Linked DNA regions of Massilia litorea. Each later gene encodes a partner of the first gene's protein in a complex. Links are inferred from orthologs where the notes say so. Each region holds a gene or a part of one and is shown in the gene's direction. Other genes may lie near its edges.

Evidence for each region. Proteins that work in one complex are often made in the same cells at the same time.
Region 2: the proteins of moaE (region 1) and moaD are in contact, whole or in part, in a crystal structure (PDB 1FMA), measured with the Escherichia coli proteins. The link is inferred for Massilia litorea from one-to-one orthologs.

What each region holds. Positions count from the first base shown.
Region 1 is NZ_CP062941.1:3,119,250-3,127,564, forward strand. The notes cover bases 2,173-5,171. They hold moaE (molybdopterin synthase catalytic subunit MoaE), read left to right. Parts: upstream 2,173-3,442; coding sequence 3,443-3,901; downstream 3,902-5,171. Other genes in these bases: LPB04_RS13970 (DUF349 domain-containing protein), read left to right, coding at 2,173-3,446; crcB (fluoride efflux transporter CrcB), read left to right, coding at 3,898-4,272; yiaA (inner membrane protein YiaA), read left to right, coding at 4,411-4,830; clpB (ATP-dependent chaperone ClpB), read left to right, coding at 5,094-5,171. Outside these bases: LPB04_RS13965 (hypothetical protein), read left to right, coding at 115-705; more of LPB04_RS13970, read left to right, coding at 786-2,172; more of clpB, read left to right, coding at 5,172-7,706; LPB04_RS13995 (MFS transporter), read left to right, coding at 8,016-8,315. UniProt on the Escherichia coli protein: Converts molybdopterin precursor Z to molybdopterin. This requires the incorporation of two sulfur atoms into precursor Z to generate a dithiolene group. The sulfur is provided by MoaD.
Region 2 is NZ_CP062941.1:4,046,606-4,052,549, reverse strand. The notes cover bases 2,680-5,641. They hold moaD (molybdopterin converting factor subunit 1), read left to right. Parts: upstream 2,680-4,012; coding sequence 4,013-4,270; downstream 4,271-5,641. Other genes in these bases: LPB04_RS18260 (hypothetical protein), read right to left, coding at 5,566-5,641; dctP (TRAP transporter substrate-binding protein DctP), read right to left, coding at 4,303-5,340; LPB04_RS18275 (molybdopterin molybdotransferase MoeA), read left to right, coding at 2,743-3,996; thrC (threonine synthase), read left to right, coding at 2,680-2,740. In the rest of the region: LPB04_RS18285 (L-serine ammonia-lyase), read left to right, coding at 1-1,018; more of thrC, read left to right, coding at 1,265-2,679; more of LPB04_RS18260, read right to left, coding at 5,642-5,790; LPB04_RS18255 (alpha/beta fold hydrolase), read right to left, coding at 5,800-5,944. UniProt on the Escherichia coli protein: Involved in sulfur transfer in the conversion of molybdopterin precursor Z to molybdopterin.

The sequences.
Region 1 (8,315 bases):
CAGGCTGAAGAGAAGAAAAATCATCCGCCCCAGCCTGTCCAAAACCAATGTCCAGCCACGCCGTGTTCCCCTGCGGAGCATGCGCTTGCGTTGACGACGCCGAGAGGAGACTGAATGCTTACCGCGACCTACACCCTCGTTGCGCTTTCCGTGGAACAAACCAGCATGCGGGTCAGCCTGCATGCCGTGCAACAGCTCGTACAGAAAAGCTATGCCCGCCAGAGTGCGCTGACCGAGGGTCAGGCCGATTACGTTTGCGATACCTTGCGCCGGCTCTACGAAAGCTGCCAGGGCCGCAAGCTCGACCGTTTCCTGTTGCCGGCACTGCGCCGCGCTGGCGCCGGTGCGGAGCCGCTCTTGTGCGAGCTCGACATGCTCAGCCGCAGCGCGGCCGAGGCGCTGGGCACCGCCTGCCGCCTGGCTGCGGGAAGCATCAACGACGAGGAGGGCGTCGATGCCTTCTGCCTGGCGGTCGAGCGTTTCTGCGTGGCGCTCGAACTGCGCTTCGATCGCGAGGAGCGCGAGCTGTTTCCGATTGCGCGCGCGGCCATCGCCGGCGAGGCCTGGTTTGCCGTGGCGAACCAGATGCTGGCCTATGACGCCTACCGCGAAGAGCACCGCGGACGGGCACCGCCGCCGGCCCACCGCCCCGTCCGCGCCGAGCATACTCATCGGCAAGGTCCGCCGGTCTCCCACGTGCACTAATCCCGTTGCCGCCGGGGACGCCACAAAAAAACCCGCATCGTTCTTTGCTATGATGGGGGTTTTGGAAGTGCGATTTCATCATGTTCGAATTCCTTTTCAAGCGTCAGGGCGATAAATCGGGCAATGGACGCGGCGCGCAAACCGACGCGCCGTCCCGCTCGGCCAAGGCGGCAGCGGCCCCTGGCGACCCGGACGGCAAGTCGAAGGAAGGCGCGCCCGCAGGCACGGCCGGGGCGCGTCCCCCTTCGCCCGTCCGCGAGCAGCAGGCCCAGCAGCTGAAAATGCTGGACGGCGATGAATCGCGCGCAGTGGACTTCATCCTCGGCTGCGAATTTTCCGAACTCCGCCTCTCCGCGGCCGAGCTGGTGCACAGCCGCGCCGCGCTCGAGCGCGTGCACACGGCCATGCGCAACCTCGACCGCCGCGTTGCCAAGCTGATGCAGTCGCGCCTGGATGCGATCCGCCACCACGACGCCGAACTGGCGCGCGGCCAGGCCACCCTGGAACAGGCGCGCGCCTTGCTGGCGGACGCCCACCTGACGCCCAACCAGGTGGCCGATCTCGACCGTAAATGGGCCGTGATCGCCGCCCCCGAACTGACGGACGCATTCACGCCCGTGCGTGCCGAGCTCGGCGCCCGCCTGGAAGCCCAGGTGCAGCTGCAACGCGCCATGATCGACCGCCTGGGCGCCCTGCGCCGGCTGGAGACGGCTGGCCTGAATGCAGCCGACATGGCCGGCAGCCTGGAAGGAATGCTGGCCGAGCAGGCCGCAGCGCTGGCCGCACCCGAGCATGCCTCGCTGCCGCGTGCGCTGGTGGCGGAATTCGCCTCCGAGCATGCGCGCCTGTCCGCGATGCTCGCCACGCTCGAACAATCGCAGGCGGCCCTGGCCGCGCGCGAGGCGGCGCTCGCCGAATGGCAGGCGCAGCCGGTTGCCGAATTGAGCGCCGAGACCCTGCGCAAATCCTGGCAAAAGCTGCCGCCGCTGCCCGAAGGCGCGGCGGCGAGCGAGCTGCAGTCGCGCTTCGATGCGCTGCTGGCCAGTTTGCCCCAGCCGGTGCATAAATCGGCCCGATCGCCGGCCCCGGCTGCCGCGAGCAGCGACGCTGCGGCAGCCGACGCGCACGCCGCCCGTCCCCCCAAAGCCACGAAGGGCGCCGACCAGTCCTTCCTCGACAACATGGATGCGCTGGAAGCCGCCCTGCAGCAGGGCTCGCTTGCCCACGCGGCCGAACTCGACAAGGCGCTGAAAGAGACCAAGAGCAAGGGCATTCGTCTGACCGGCCCGCAGGCCGACCGCCTGGCCCATTTGCGCGCCGAACTGAAGCGCCTGTCGGACTGGGCGCGCTGGGGCGGCAATGTCTCGCGCGAAGAACTGATCAAGACGGTCGAAGGCCTGCCGACGCAAAACCTGGCGATGGCGGAGCTGGCGAAGAAGGTCGGCAGCATGCGCGAGCGCTGGAAGGCGCTCGACAGCCTGTCCGGCGCGGCGCCGAAAAGCCTGTGGGAACGCTTCGACCACGCCTGCACGGTGGCCTATGCCCCGGCCGCGGCCCATTTCAAACACCTGGCCGACGAGCGCCATGCGAATGCGGCGAAGGGCGAAGCCATCGTCGCCGAGGCCCAGGCCGAGATCGCGCGCCTGGAATCGGGCGAAGCCGACTGGAAGCACGTCGCCGGCACGGTGCAGCGCCTGCGCCTGGCCTGGAGCCACCTGGGCGCAATCGACCGCAAGGACAAGAAGCGCCTGGACCAGTTGTTCGGCGCCGCGCTGACCACGCTGCAGGGCCCGCTGGAAGAGCAGCGCAAGATGGAAGTGGCGGGGCGCGAGGAACTGATCGACGAAGTGCTCGCCATCGATCCGCACGACCGGCACGCGGTCGACCACCTGCGCGACATCCAGGCGCGCTGGCAGGAACATGCGCGCGCGCTGCCGCTCGAACGCAAGGCCGAGCAGGCGCTGTGGCAGCGTTTCCGCGCCGCCTGCGACGACCTGTTCGCCCGGCGCAAGGAAACCGCGCACGCGCTCGACGCCGAGCGCCGCGCCCACGAAGCGGCCAAGGAAGCGATCAGCGCACGCCTGGAAGCGGCCGCGCCGGAGGCCACCGCGGCCAGCGCCGGAAAACTGCTGCGCGAAGCGGCGGCCGAATGGCATGCGATCGGGCCCGTACCACGTGCGCACGAGGCGCGGGTCGAGAAGCGCTACCACGAGGCCGTGGCCAAGGTGCAGCACCACGCCGACCTGTCGCGCCGCGCCGCCGGCCTGGCGCTGGCCGGCGCCCTGCGCGACAAGCTGCGCGCCGTCCAGGAACTCGAGGATTCCCTGGCCCAGCCGGACCAGCCGGTCTCGAGCGCCGACTGGCGCGCGCGCTGGGCTGCGCTGCTGGCGGCCGGTCCCGAATACGATCCGGTGCTGGACGCCCGTTTCGAGGCGGCCCTGAACGCCCTCGATACCGACCGCGCCGGCTATGCGCGCCTGCTCGAAGCCAACCGGCCGACCCTGCTCGGCGAATTGCTGCGCCAGGAAGTCGCAGCCGGCATCGACAGCGGCGCCGAATTCGCGCGCGACCGCCTGAAACTCCAGGTCGAGGCCTTGCAGTCGACCCTCAAGGCAGGCAACAAGCCGGCCGGGCGCCATACCGCCTTGCACGCGCTCTGCGCGCTGCCGGCACTGGTCGACGAACGGACGGCGCTGCGTATCGATCAGCTCCTGATGCGCACGGCACGGGAGGGAAAATGAGCGAGGTGAGAGTACAGGCCGGGGACTTCGACCTCGGCCGGGAACTGGCGCGCCTGCGCGAAGGCGACGCGCGCGTTGGCGCCGTGGTCAGCTTCGTCGGCACCGTGCGCGACATGAACGATGGTGCATCGGTCTCCGAGATGGAGCTGGAACACTATCCGGGCATGACCGAGCGCGCGCTGGAAGCCATCGTGGCCCAGGCGCAGGAGCGCTGGCCGCTCTACAACGCGCTGGTGATCCACCGCGTCGGCCCGCTGGCGCCGCTCGAGCAGATCGTGCTGGTGGCGGTGAGCGCCGCGCACCGCGGTGAAGCCTTCGCCGCCTGCGAATTCATCATCGACTATCTGAAAACCGACGCCCCGTTCTGGAAGAAGGAGCAGACGCCCGAGGGCGCACGCTGGGTCGACGCCCGCATCAGCGACGACAGCGCCAAGGCCAAGTGGGTGAACGCTTGAGCTGGCTGGCGGTCGGTGCCGGCGCCGCGCTCGGCGCCTGGCTGCGCTGGGGGCTGGGCATGTGGCTGACCAATGTCCACGCCCAGGTGCAGGCCGGCACACTGGCGGCCAATCTGGTCGGCGGCTACCTGATCGGCATTGCGGTGGGGTTTTTCAGCGCCAGCCCGCACCTGAACCCCGAATGGCGGCTGTTCATCGTCACCGGCTTCCTCGGCGGCCTGACGACTTTCTCCAGCTTCTCCGCCGAATCGGTGGGACTAATGCAGCGCGGCGACTACGGCTGGGCGCTGGCGCATACGCTGCTGCACCTGGGCGGGTCGATCCTGCTGTGTGTGGCCGGCTTCGCGACCTGGCGCGCGCTACGCGGCTGATCCGAACCCGGTTGCTGGGTGGTCCCGACGCCACCCTGCGCACCGCACGGTATCACCAGCCGATACTCCTGCAGTTTCTCAATCATCCAGTGATTCGCCATGCTAGACTTTCTGCCGGACAACTAACGGGAGCCCGCCATGACCACTGTTCAACGACCGACCGCCGCCTTCGTCGGCGCATCCTGGGCCGCGCTCTTCATCGGCGCCTGTGCTTTCCTGATCGGTCTCTGGAACGCGCAGATGGCGCTCAACGAGAAAGGTTATTACCTGACCTTGTTGCTGTATGGCCTGTTCGCTTCGGTCTCGCTGCAAAAATCAGTGCGCGACCGCAGCGAGGGGATCGCGGTCACCGGGATGTATTTCATGCTGTGCTGGGTCTCGCTGTGCGCCGTCATCGTGCTGCTGGCCGTCGGTCTCTGGAATGCGAGCTTGCAGCCGAGCGAGAAGGGCTTCTACGCGATGTCGTTCTTGCTGAGCTTGTTCGCCGTGGTGGCGGTACAGAAGAACGTGCGCGACCTGGGCGGAAAGGCTGCGCAGGTCCAGGCCGACTACACCTGAACCGCCAAGGCTGGCAAAGCTGGGTGCGCCCGTCAACGCGGGTTCTCCAGGCGCGTCGCCGCTTCGAGTTCCTTCATCCAGTTTTCCTGCATCGGTCCCGATCCGTCTGGGTGGTCAGCAGCAGGAGCGATCAGGTGAGATATCGCATAGCTCCGTGGATGTTGCAGGAAAGCATGAATTTACCACTGTCTTGCGCATCTTGAAATGTGTCGCGGCACCCCAATTTTATTTCCTAGTCAAGAACACTCACTAGGGAGTACAACATGCGGCAAGACAAATTGACGACCAAGCTCCAGGAAGCGCTGGCGGATGCCCAGAGCCTGGCGGTCGGCAACGACAACCAATACATCGAACCCGTGCACCTGCTGGTCGCCCTGCTGAACCAGGACGACGGCAGCGCCCGTTCGCTGCTGCAGCGGGCCGGCGTGAATGTCGGCGCCCTGACCAATGCGCTGAAAAATTCCTTCGAACGCCTGCCGAAAGTCTCCGGCACCGGCGGCGAGACCCAGGTGGGGCGCGATCTCGTTTCGCTGCTCAACCTCGCCGACCGCGAATCGCAGAAGCGCGGCGACCAGTTCCTGTCGAGCGAGATGGTGCTGCTGGCGCTGACCGAGGATAAATCCGACGCCGGCCGCCTGGCGCGCGAGCACGGCCTGGCCCGTAAATCGCTGGAATCGGCCATCCTGGCGGTGCGCGGCGGCGAGAACGTGAATTCGCAGGACGCCGAAGGCCAGCGCGAGGCGCTGAAAAAATACACGCTCGACCTGACCGAGCGCGCGCGCCTCGGCAAGCTCGACCCCGTGATCGGCCGCGACGACGAGATCCGGCGTGCGATCCAGGTCCTGCAGCGCCGTACCAAGAACAATCCGGTGCTGATCGGCGAGCCGGGCGTCGGCAAGACGGCGATCGTCGAAGGCCTGGCCCAGCGCATCGTGAACGGTGAGGTGCCCGATTCCCTGAAGGGCAAGCGCGTGCTTTCGCTCGACATGGCGGCCCTGCTGGCCGGCGCAAAGTTCCGCGGCGAGTTCGAGGAGCGGCTGAAATCCGTGCTGAAGGAACTGGCCCAGGACGAGGGCCAGACCATCGTCTTCATCGACGAGATCCACACCATGGTCGGCGCCGGCAAGGCGGAGGGCGCGATGGATGCGGGGAACATGCTCAAGCCGGCCCTGGCGCGCGGCGAGCTGCACTGCGTCGGCGCGACCACGCTCGACGAATACCGTAAATATGTCGAGAAGGACGCCGCCCTCGAGCGCCGCTTCCAGAAGATCATGGTCGACGAGCCGAGCGTCGAGGCGACGATCGCCATCCTGCGCGGCCTGCAGGAAAAGTACGAGCTGCACCACAAGGTAGAAATTACCGACGCCGCCATCATCGCCGCGGCCGAGCTGTCGCACCGCTACATCAGCGACCGCTTCCTGCCGGACAAGGCGATCGACCTGATCGACGAGGCGGCCTCGAAGATCAAGATCGAGATCGACTCCAAGCCGGAAGTCATGGACAAGCTCGAACGCCGCCTGATCCAGCTGAAGATCGAGCGCGAAGCAGTGCGCAAGGAGACCGACGAGGCCTCGCTGCGCCGCCTGGAACTGATCGGCGAGGAAATCGCCCGCCTCGAGCGCGAGTACAACGACTACGAGGAAATCCTGAAGGCGGAAAAGGCGGCGGTGCAGGGCACGACCCACATCAAGGAAGAGATCGAGCGCATCCGCCACCAGATGGAGGAAGCCAAGCGCCAGTCGAACTGGCAGCAGGTCTCGGAGCTGCAGTACGGGCGCCTGCCGGAACTCGAGGCGCAACTGAAGCATGCGGAGGAAGCTGCGAACCAGACCGATGGTGAAGCCGAAAAGCCGAAGCTGCTGCGTACCCAGGTCGGCGCCGAAGAGATCGCCGAAGTGGTCTCGCGCGCAACCGGCATCCCGGTCTCGCGCATGATGCAGGGCGAGCGCGACAAGCTGCTGCACATCGAGGAAAAGCTGCACGAGCGCGTGGTCGGCCAGGACGAGGCGATCGAGGCGGTGTCGGACGCGATCCGCCGCTCGCGCGCCGGCCTGTCGGACCCGAACCGTCCCTACGGTTCCTTCATGTTCCTCGGCCCGACCGGCGTCGGCAAGACGGAACTGTGCAAGGCCCTGGCTTCGTTCCTGTTCGATACCGAGGAATCGATGATCCGCATCGACATGAGCGAATTCATGGAGAAGCATTCGGTTGCCCGCCTGATCGGCGCGCCGCCGGGCTATGTCGGCTACGAGGAGGGTGGTTATCTCACGGAAGCCGTGCGCAGGAAGCCGTACAGCGTGATCCTGCTCGACGAGATCGAGAAGGCGCACCAGGACGTGTTCAACGTGCTGCTGCAGGTGCTCGACGACGGCCGCATGACCGACGGCCAGGGCCGCACCGTGGATTTCAAGAACACGGTGATCGTCATGACCTCGAACCTGGGTTCCCACAAGATCCAGTCGATGGACACCGACGAGCCGGCGGTGGTGAAGATGGCCGTGATGGCCGAGGTGCGCGGACACTTCCGTCCGGAGTTCATCAACCGGATCGACGATATTGTCGTGTTCCACGCGCTCGACGAGAAGAACATCGGCGCGATCGCGAAGATCCAGCTGCGCAGCCTGGAAGAGCGGCTCGCCAAGATGGAGATGGCGCTCGACATCGACGACGAGGCCCTGCAGAAGATCGCGGAAGCCGGCTTCGACCCGGTGTATGGCGCACGCCCGCTCAAGCGCGCGATCCAGCAGCAGATCGAGAATCCGCTGTCGAAGGCGATCCTGTCGGGCCGCTTCGGGCCGAAGGACACGATTCCGGTGCGCGTGCGGCACGGCCAGCTGGTGTTCGGCGAAGAACAGGGCGTGGAGCTGGCGAAGTAAGCCGGTTCCGCGGAAAGGAAGGGGGCGCAGCGATGCGCCCCTTTTTTTTCGTTTGCCGTTGTGTAACGTAGGGTGGGCTCCCGAGCCCACGCGTTGCGGCCTCGCCTGCTACGCGACAGTGTCGCTGTCCGTACCTTGGCGCTGGGCGAAGCAGTGCGAGATGCGGGCGCTGCGACGCGTGGGCTCGAGAGCCCACCCTACGGTGCACTACCGTCAGGTGTAAATACGGGCTCATCGACATTCCCCGCGCCAGCAAACCTTGCTGGTTTTGACTACACTGGTCTTTTTCGTATCTCAACGAACAACACCATGAGCACAACAAGCCTGCGCCAGGACGCGCGCGTGATCGCCCTGGTCGGCGTCTCGCACGGGGTCTCCCACTTCTATCACCTGATCCTGGCCGGCCTGTTCCCCTGGCTGAAGTCGGCGTTCACCCTTTCGTATGCCGAGCTGGGGCTCCTGATGAGCGTGTTCTTCGTCGTCTCCGGCGTCGGCCAGGCCTTGTCGGGCTTCCTGGTCGACCGGGTCGGCGCGCGGCGTGTGCTGTTGTCCGGTCATGCGCTGCTGGGCGCCGGCGCCCTGGTGCTGGCCAGCGCGCCCAACTATGCC
Region 2 (5,944 bases), 930 kb from region 1 along the record:
CGTGCTGCAGCTGGCGGACGGCAGCGTCATCGAACGCATCTTCTATTCGGTCGGCGGCGGCTTTATTACCGCAGCCGGCGAAGCGCAGCGCGCGCAGGAACAGGGCGTCGAGCCGGGCCGCGTGCAGGTGCCGTTCCCTTTCGCGACCATGGCCGAGCTGCTGGCCCAGGGCCGCGCGCACAAGCTGTCGATCCCGCACATGCTGCGCGCGAACGAGCTGGCGCGCATGACCGAGCCCGAACTCGACGCGGGCCTGGACCGCATCTGGAGCGTGATGCGCGACTGTATTGCCCACGGCCTGGTCACGAACGGCCAGCTGCCGGGCGGCCTGAACGTCAAACGGCGCGCCGCCACGCTGTGGAAGCAGGCGCACTGCATCGAGGGCAAGCGCGTGAACGAACTGCCGCATGACGCGACCCACCAGGTGACGCTGTATGCTATGGCGGTCAACGAAGAAAACGCGGCCGGCGGCCGGGTCGTCACCGCGCCGACCAACGGCGCCGCCGGCATCATCCCGGCGGTGGTCCGCTACTACGCCGAAGACTGCCGTCCGACGGACGCGGTGAAGGGCATCCGCGAATTCCTGCTGACTTCCGCCGCGATCGGCATGCTCTGCAAGCGCAACGCCTCGATCTCGGGCGCCGAAGTCGGCTGCCAGGGCGAAGTCGGCGTCGCCTGCGCGATGGCCGCGGCGGGCCTGGTGGCGGCGCTCGGCGGCAGCAACGAACAGATCGAGAACGCCGCCGAAATCGGCATCGAACACCACCTCGGCATGACCTGCGACCCGATCGGCGGCCTGGTGCAGATCCCCTGCATCGAGCGCAACGGCATGGGCGCGATCAAGGCGATCACGGCGGCCTCGCTGGCGCTGAAGGGCGACGGAACCCATTTCGTCAGCCTGGACAATGCGATCGAGACGATGCGCCAGACGGGGGCGGATATGCAGGTGAAGTACAAGGAGACCTCGCTCGGTGGTCTCGCGATTCATGTGGTGACGGTCAACCACGCCGCGTGTTGAGTAGTGGTATTCCGGCATCGCCGATGTGAATCGGCGGCCGGGTATTCGTTGGCACGTACGCGTGGGCGGTGCCCACCCTACGTTGACCGAGGCGTAACGTAGGGTGGGCACCGCCCACGCGTTCACCCTGCGCGCAGCTGCGGCACTTCCGCGCAGCGCCGCCTGTGCAAAACCCGTCCGCACACAGGATTTCCCAGCTCGCACTATAATAAATGGTCAACGCGAGCCCAACCGGATTATCCCAACATGCAATACGTGTCTACCCGCGCGACCAGCGCGTCCGCTTCCCGCAATCCCGAGTCCTTCTCCTCCATCCTGCTCGGCGGCCTTGCCCCCGACGGTGGCCTGTTCATGCCGGCCGAATACCCGCGCGTCAGCGGCGAGGAATTGAACGCCTGGCGCAAGCTGCCGTACGCCGAGCTGGCCTACGAAATCCTGCGCAAATTCGCGACCGACATTCCGGAAGCCGACCTGAAGGCGCTGACCGCCAAGACCTACACGCCCGAGGTCTACCGCAACGCGCGCGCCGGAGAGTCGGCGGCCGACATCACGCCGCTGCGCACGCTGGAGGAAGAGGGCAATCGCAAGTTGGTGCTGCAGGCGCTGTCGAACGGCCCGACCCTGGCCTTCAAGGACATGGCGATGCAGTTGCTGGGCAACCTGTTCGAATATGCGCTGGCGAAGGACGAGGATGAGCTGAACATTTTCGGCGCCACCTCGGGCGACACCGGCAGCGCCGCCGAATACGCGATGCGTGGAAAACGCGGCGTGCGCGTGTTCATGCTGTCGCCCGCCGGGAAGATGAGCCCCTTCCAGACCGCCCAGATGTTCAGCCTGCAGGACCCGAACATCTTCAACATCGCCGTCGAAGGCGTGTTCGACGACTGCCAGGATCTGGTCAAGGCGGTGTCGAACGACCTGTCCTTCAAGGCACGCCACAAGATCGGCACCGTCAATTCGATCAACTGGGCGCGCGTCGTCGCCCAGGTCGTGTACTACTTCCGCGGCTACCTCGCCGCGACGACCGACAACACGCAAAAAGTCTCGTTCACGGTCCCGTCGGGGAACTTCGGGAACATCTGCGCCGGCCATATCGCGCGCATGATGGGCCTGCCGATCGACAAGCTGGTGGTCGCGACCAACGAGAACGACGTGCTCGACGAGTTCTTCCGCACCGGCGTCTACCGGGTACGCAAATCGGCCGAGACCTTCCACACCAGCAGCCCGTCGATGGACATCTCGAAAGCTTCGAACTTCGAGCGCTTCATCTACGACCTGGTCGGACGCGACAGCGAGCGCACCCACGCGCTGTTCCGCAAGGTCGACACCCACGGGGGCTTCGACCTGTCGGGCGCGCCGGGTGCGGACGGCGACGAATTCAGGCGCGTCGGCGAATACGGCTTCGTGTCGGGCAAATCGACCCACGCCGACCGCCTGGAAACGATCCGCATGGTGGCGGACGATTACGGCATCGTGATCGATACCCACACCGCCGACGGCATCAAGGTCGCGCGCGAACACATGGCGCCCGGCGTGACCATGATCGTGCTGGAAACCGCGCTGGCCGCGAAGTTCAACGAGACCATCCTCGAGGCCCTGGGTACGGATGCCGAGCGTCCGGCCGGCTTCGAGGACATCGAAAGCCTGCCGCAGAAGTTCGTCGTGATGCGTCCGAACGTCGACGAGATGAAGACCTTCATCGCGGCGCACACGGGGCTGTGAGCATGAGCGCCACCGAGAAACCGGCGCCGCGCCCGATGCTGTCGGTGCGCGAGGCGCTCGACACGCTGCTGGGCGCCGCCCGTCCCGTGCAGGAAACCGAACGGGTGCCGACCCTGGAAGCCAACGGCCGCGTGCTGGCCGAGGACCAGGCGTCGACGATCGATGTGCCCTCGGCCGACAACACTTCGATGGACGGCTATGCGGTGCGTGCGGCCGATTGCGTCAATGGCGGCGCCGTCCTGCGCGTCACCCAGCGCATCCCGGCCGGCCAGGTGGGCGCGCCGCTGGAACCCGGCACCGCGGCGCGCATCTTCACCGGCGCGATGATCCCGGCCGGCGCAGACGCGGTCGTGATGCAGGAACAATGCGAACCGACAGGCGACAGCGTCACCATCCGCCACACCCCGAAGAGCGGCGAATGGATCCGCCGCACGGGCGAGGACATCGCGGCCGGCGCTACCATCCTAGCCGCCGGTACGCGCCTGCGCAGCCAGGAGCTGGGACTGGCCGCCTCGGTCGGCCTGGCCAGCCTGCCGGTGCGCCGGCGCCTGCGGGTGGCCGTCTTCTTTACCGGCGACGAGCTGACCATGCCGGGCGAAGCGCCGGGCGGCGTGCTGGCGCCGGGCGCGATCTACAATTCGAACCGTTTTACGCTGCGCGGCCTGCTGGAGAACTTCGGCTGCGTCATCAGCGACTTCGGCATCGTGCCCGATACGCTCGCGGCCACCCGCGCCACGCTGGTCGAGGCGGCGCGCGAGAACGACCTGATCATCACCTCGGGCGGCGTCTCGGTCGGCGAGGAAGACCATATCAAGCCGGCGGTGGAAGCCGAGGGCCAGCTGAACATGTGGCAGATCGCCGTCAAGCCGGGCAAGCCGCTGGCCTTCGGTGAGGTACGGCGGGAAAACGGTCATGCGTTCTTCCTCGGCCTGCCGGGCAACCCGGTGTCGAGCTTCATCACCTTCCTGCTGTTCGTGCGTCCCTTCCTGCTGCGCCTGCAGGGCGTGAGCGGACCGGTGGAACCGCGCGCCTGGCAGCTGCGCGCCGACTTCAGCTTGCCCAAGCCCGACCGCCGCAACGAATTCCTGCGCGCGCGCGTGAATGCCGGCGGCGGCCTCGACCTGTTCCCGAACCAGAGCTCGGGCGTGCTGACCTCGACCGTCTGGGGCGACGGCATCATCGACAATCCACCGGGGCGCATCATCAACGAAGGCGACATCGTGCGCTTCATTCCCTTCGCCGAACTGCAACACTAGGAGAAACCACATCGTCATGCACATCGAACTGCGATTTTTCGCGTCCGTGCGCGAAGCCCTCGGCCTCGCCAGCGAACGCATCGAACTGCCCCCGGGCGTGACGACGGTGGGCGCCGTGCGCGCGCACCTGGTCGAACGCGGCGGCGTGTGGGCGCAGGCCCTCGGCCAGGATCGCGCGCTGCGCATGGCCTTCGAGCACGTGATGTGCGGTCCGGAGACGGAAGTAAGAGAGGGCGGGGAAGTGGCCTTCTTCCCGCCTGTGACCGGCGGGTAAACAAAAAAGGGCGGCCGGGGCCGCCCTTTTTTTTACAGTGCGACGATCGACTTTTCCGCCAGCGCCATCAGCCTGGCGCAGTTGTCGCTGCGCGCGCTGAAGTCGCGCCAGGCGGTATTGCGCGCCATCTCCTGCCATTTCCGGAGCGCGTCGGCATCCATGTCGACCACGCGCGCACCGTTGCGCGAATAGACATTGGCCACGGCCGCATCGTCGCCCTGGGCCATGCGCAGCGCGAACTTTTCGAGGTCGGCGCCGACCGCCATGATCGCGGCCTGCTGGTCCTTGTGCAAGCGGTCGAACACGGTCTTCGACATCAGGAGCGGTTCCAGCATGAACCAGTAGCCGCCGCTGCGCGCCGTGGTCAATGAACGCGACACGTCCTGCAGGCGGAACGAGATCAGCGAGGTCGAGGAGGTAAACGCGGCGTCCAGCGCGCCGCTCTTCATCGCGGCATGGATGTCGTTCGAGGGCACGTTGACGATGGTCGCTCCCGCTTCCTGCAGGACCAGGTCCATTTCGCGTGAGCCGCCGCGCACCTTGAGGCCGCGCGTGTCTTCGGGCGCGAGGATCGGCGTGCCGCGTGCGGCGACGCCGCCGGCCTGCCAGATCCAGCTGATCACGACCAGGCCCTGGTCGGCCAGGATGCGGGTCAGCTCCTTGCCGACTTCCGCATTCTTCCAGCCATAGCCTTGCGCATAGGAGGTCACCAGGCCCGGCATCAGGCCGATGTTCGCTTCCGGCGACTCGGCGGCGGCATACGAGAGCGGCACCAGGGCCAGTTCGAGGCTGCCCTTCTTCAGGGCGCCGAACTGGGCGTTCGGCGCCATCAGCGCGGCGTCGGGATAGATCGAGAACTTCAGGCTGCCGCGCGTGCGTTTTTCGACGTCGGCCGCGAACATGCGGCACAGCCGGTCGCGGAAGTCGCCTTCCATGACGCTGCCGCCGGGGAACTGGTGCGAGATTTTCATCGACTGCGCGGCCCATGCACTGCCGAGCCACAGGGGGCTGGACGCGATCGCGCCCAGCAGGGTTCTACGAGCCAGAATCGGCCCTGTCTTCAACGACATATTCATCCTCCAAGATGAGTAAAACGACACTACCGGGCGAATCGTGCGCGCCTTGTGGCACGCATCGTTCACTTTTCTACCTTTTAGGTATGTATAAGAATATTCTCCTGATAAAGCTTGTCAAGCAGTATCTTGTTTTCTTAACAAATGCATCGTGAATAACTGTCGAGTATCCCTCGCGCGGAGAGATACCGGACTGAAGCGCATCAGGGAGGAGGACGGAACTTATTTCTTGTCGAGCGTGTCGCACACGGCGCAGGCGATACCGCGCTTCATGTTGCGGTAGCGGGTGCCGATAAACAGCGCCGAGGCGACTGCCGACCAGGCCAGGGCCGAGAGCAGGGCGCGCGGCAGGGTCTCGCCGCCCATCATGTCGATGCCGGTCAGCAGCGCGGCCATCGAGACGACGGCGATCAGGTACTGGACGATCCAATGGACCAATGGTGGCATGCTGTCTCCTTACAGGTTTTTGAGGAAGCGGCGCAGCGCGTCGTTGACCGCCTGCGGCTGGTCGATCATGGCGAAGTGGCGCGCATTCTCGACCGGCGCGACCTCCAGCTTCGGGGTGCCGGTCATCAGTTCCCGATAATACGCCACCTTGTCC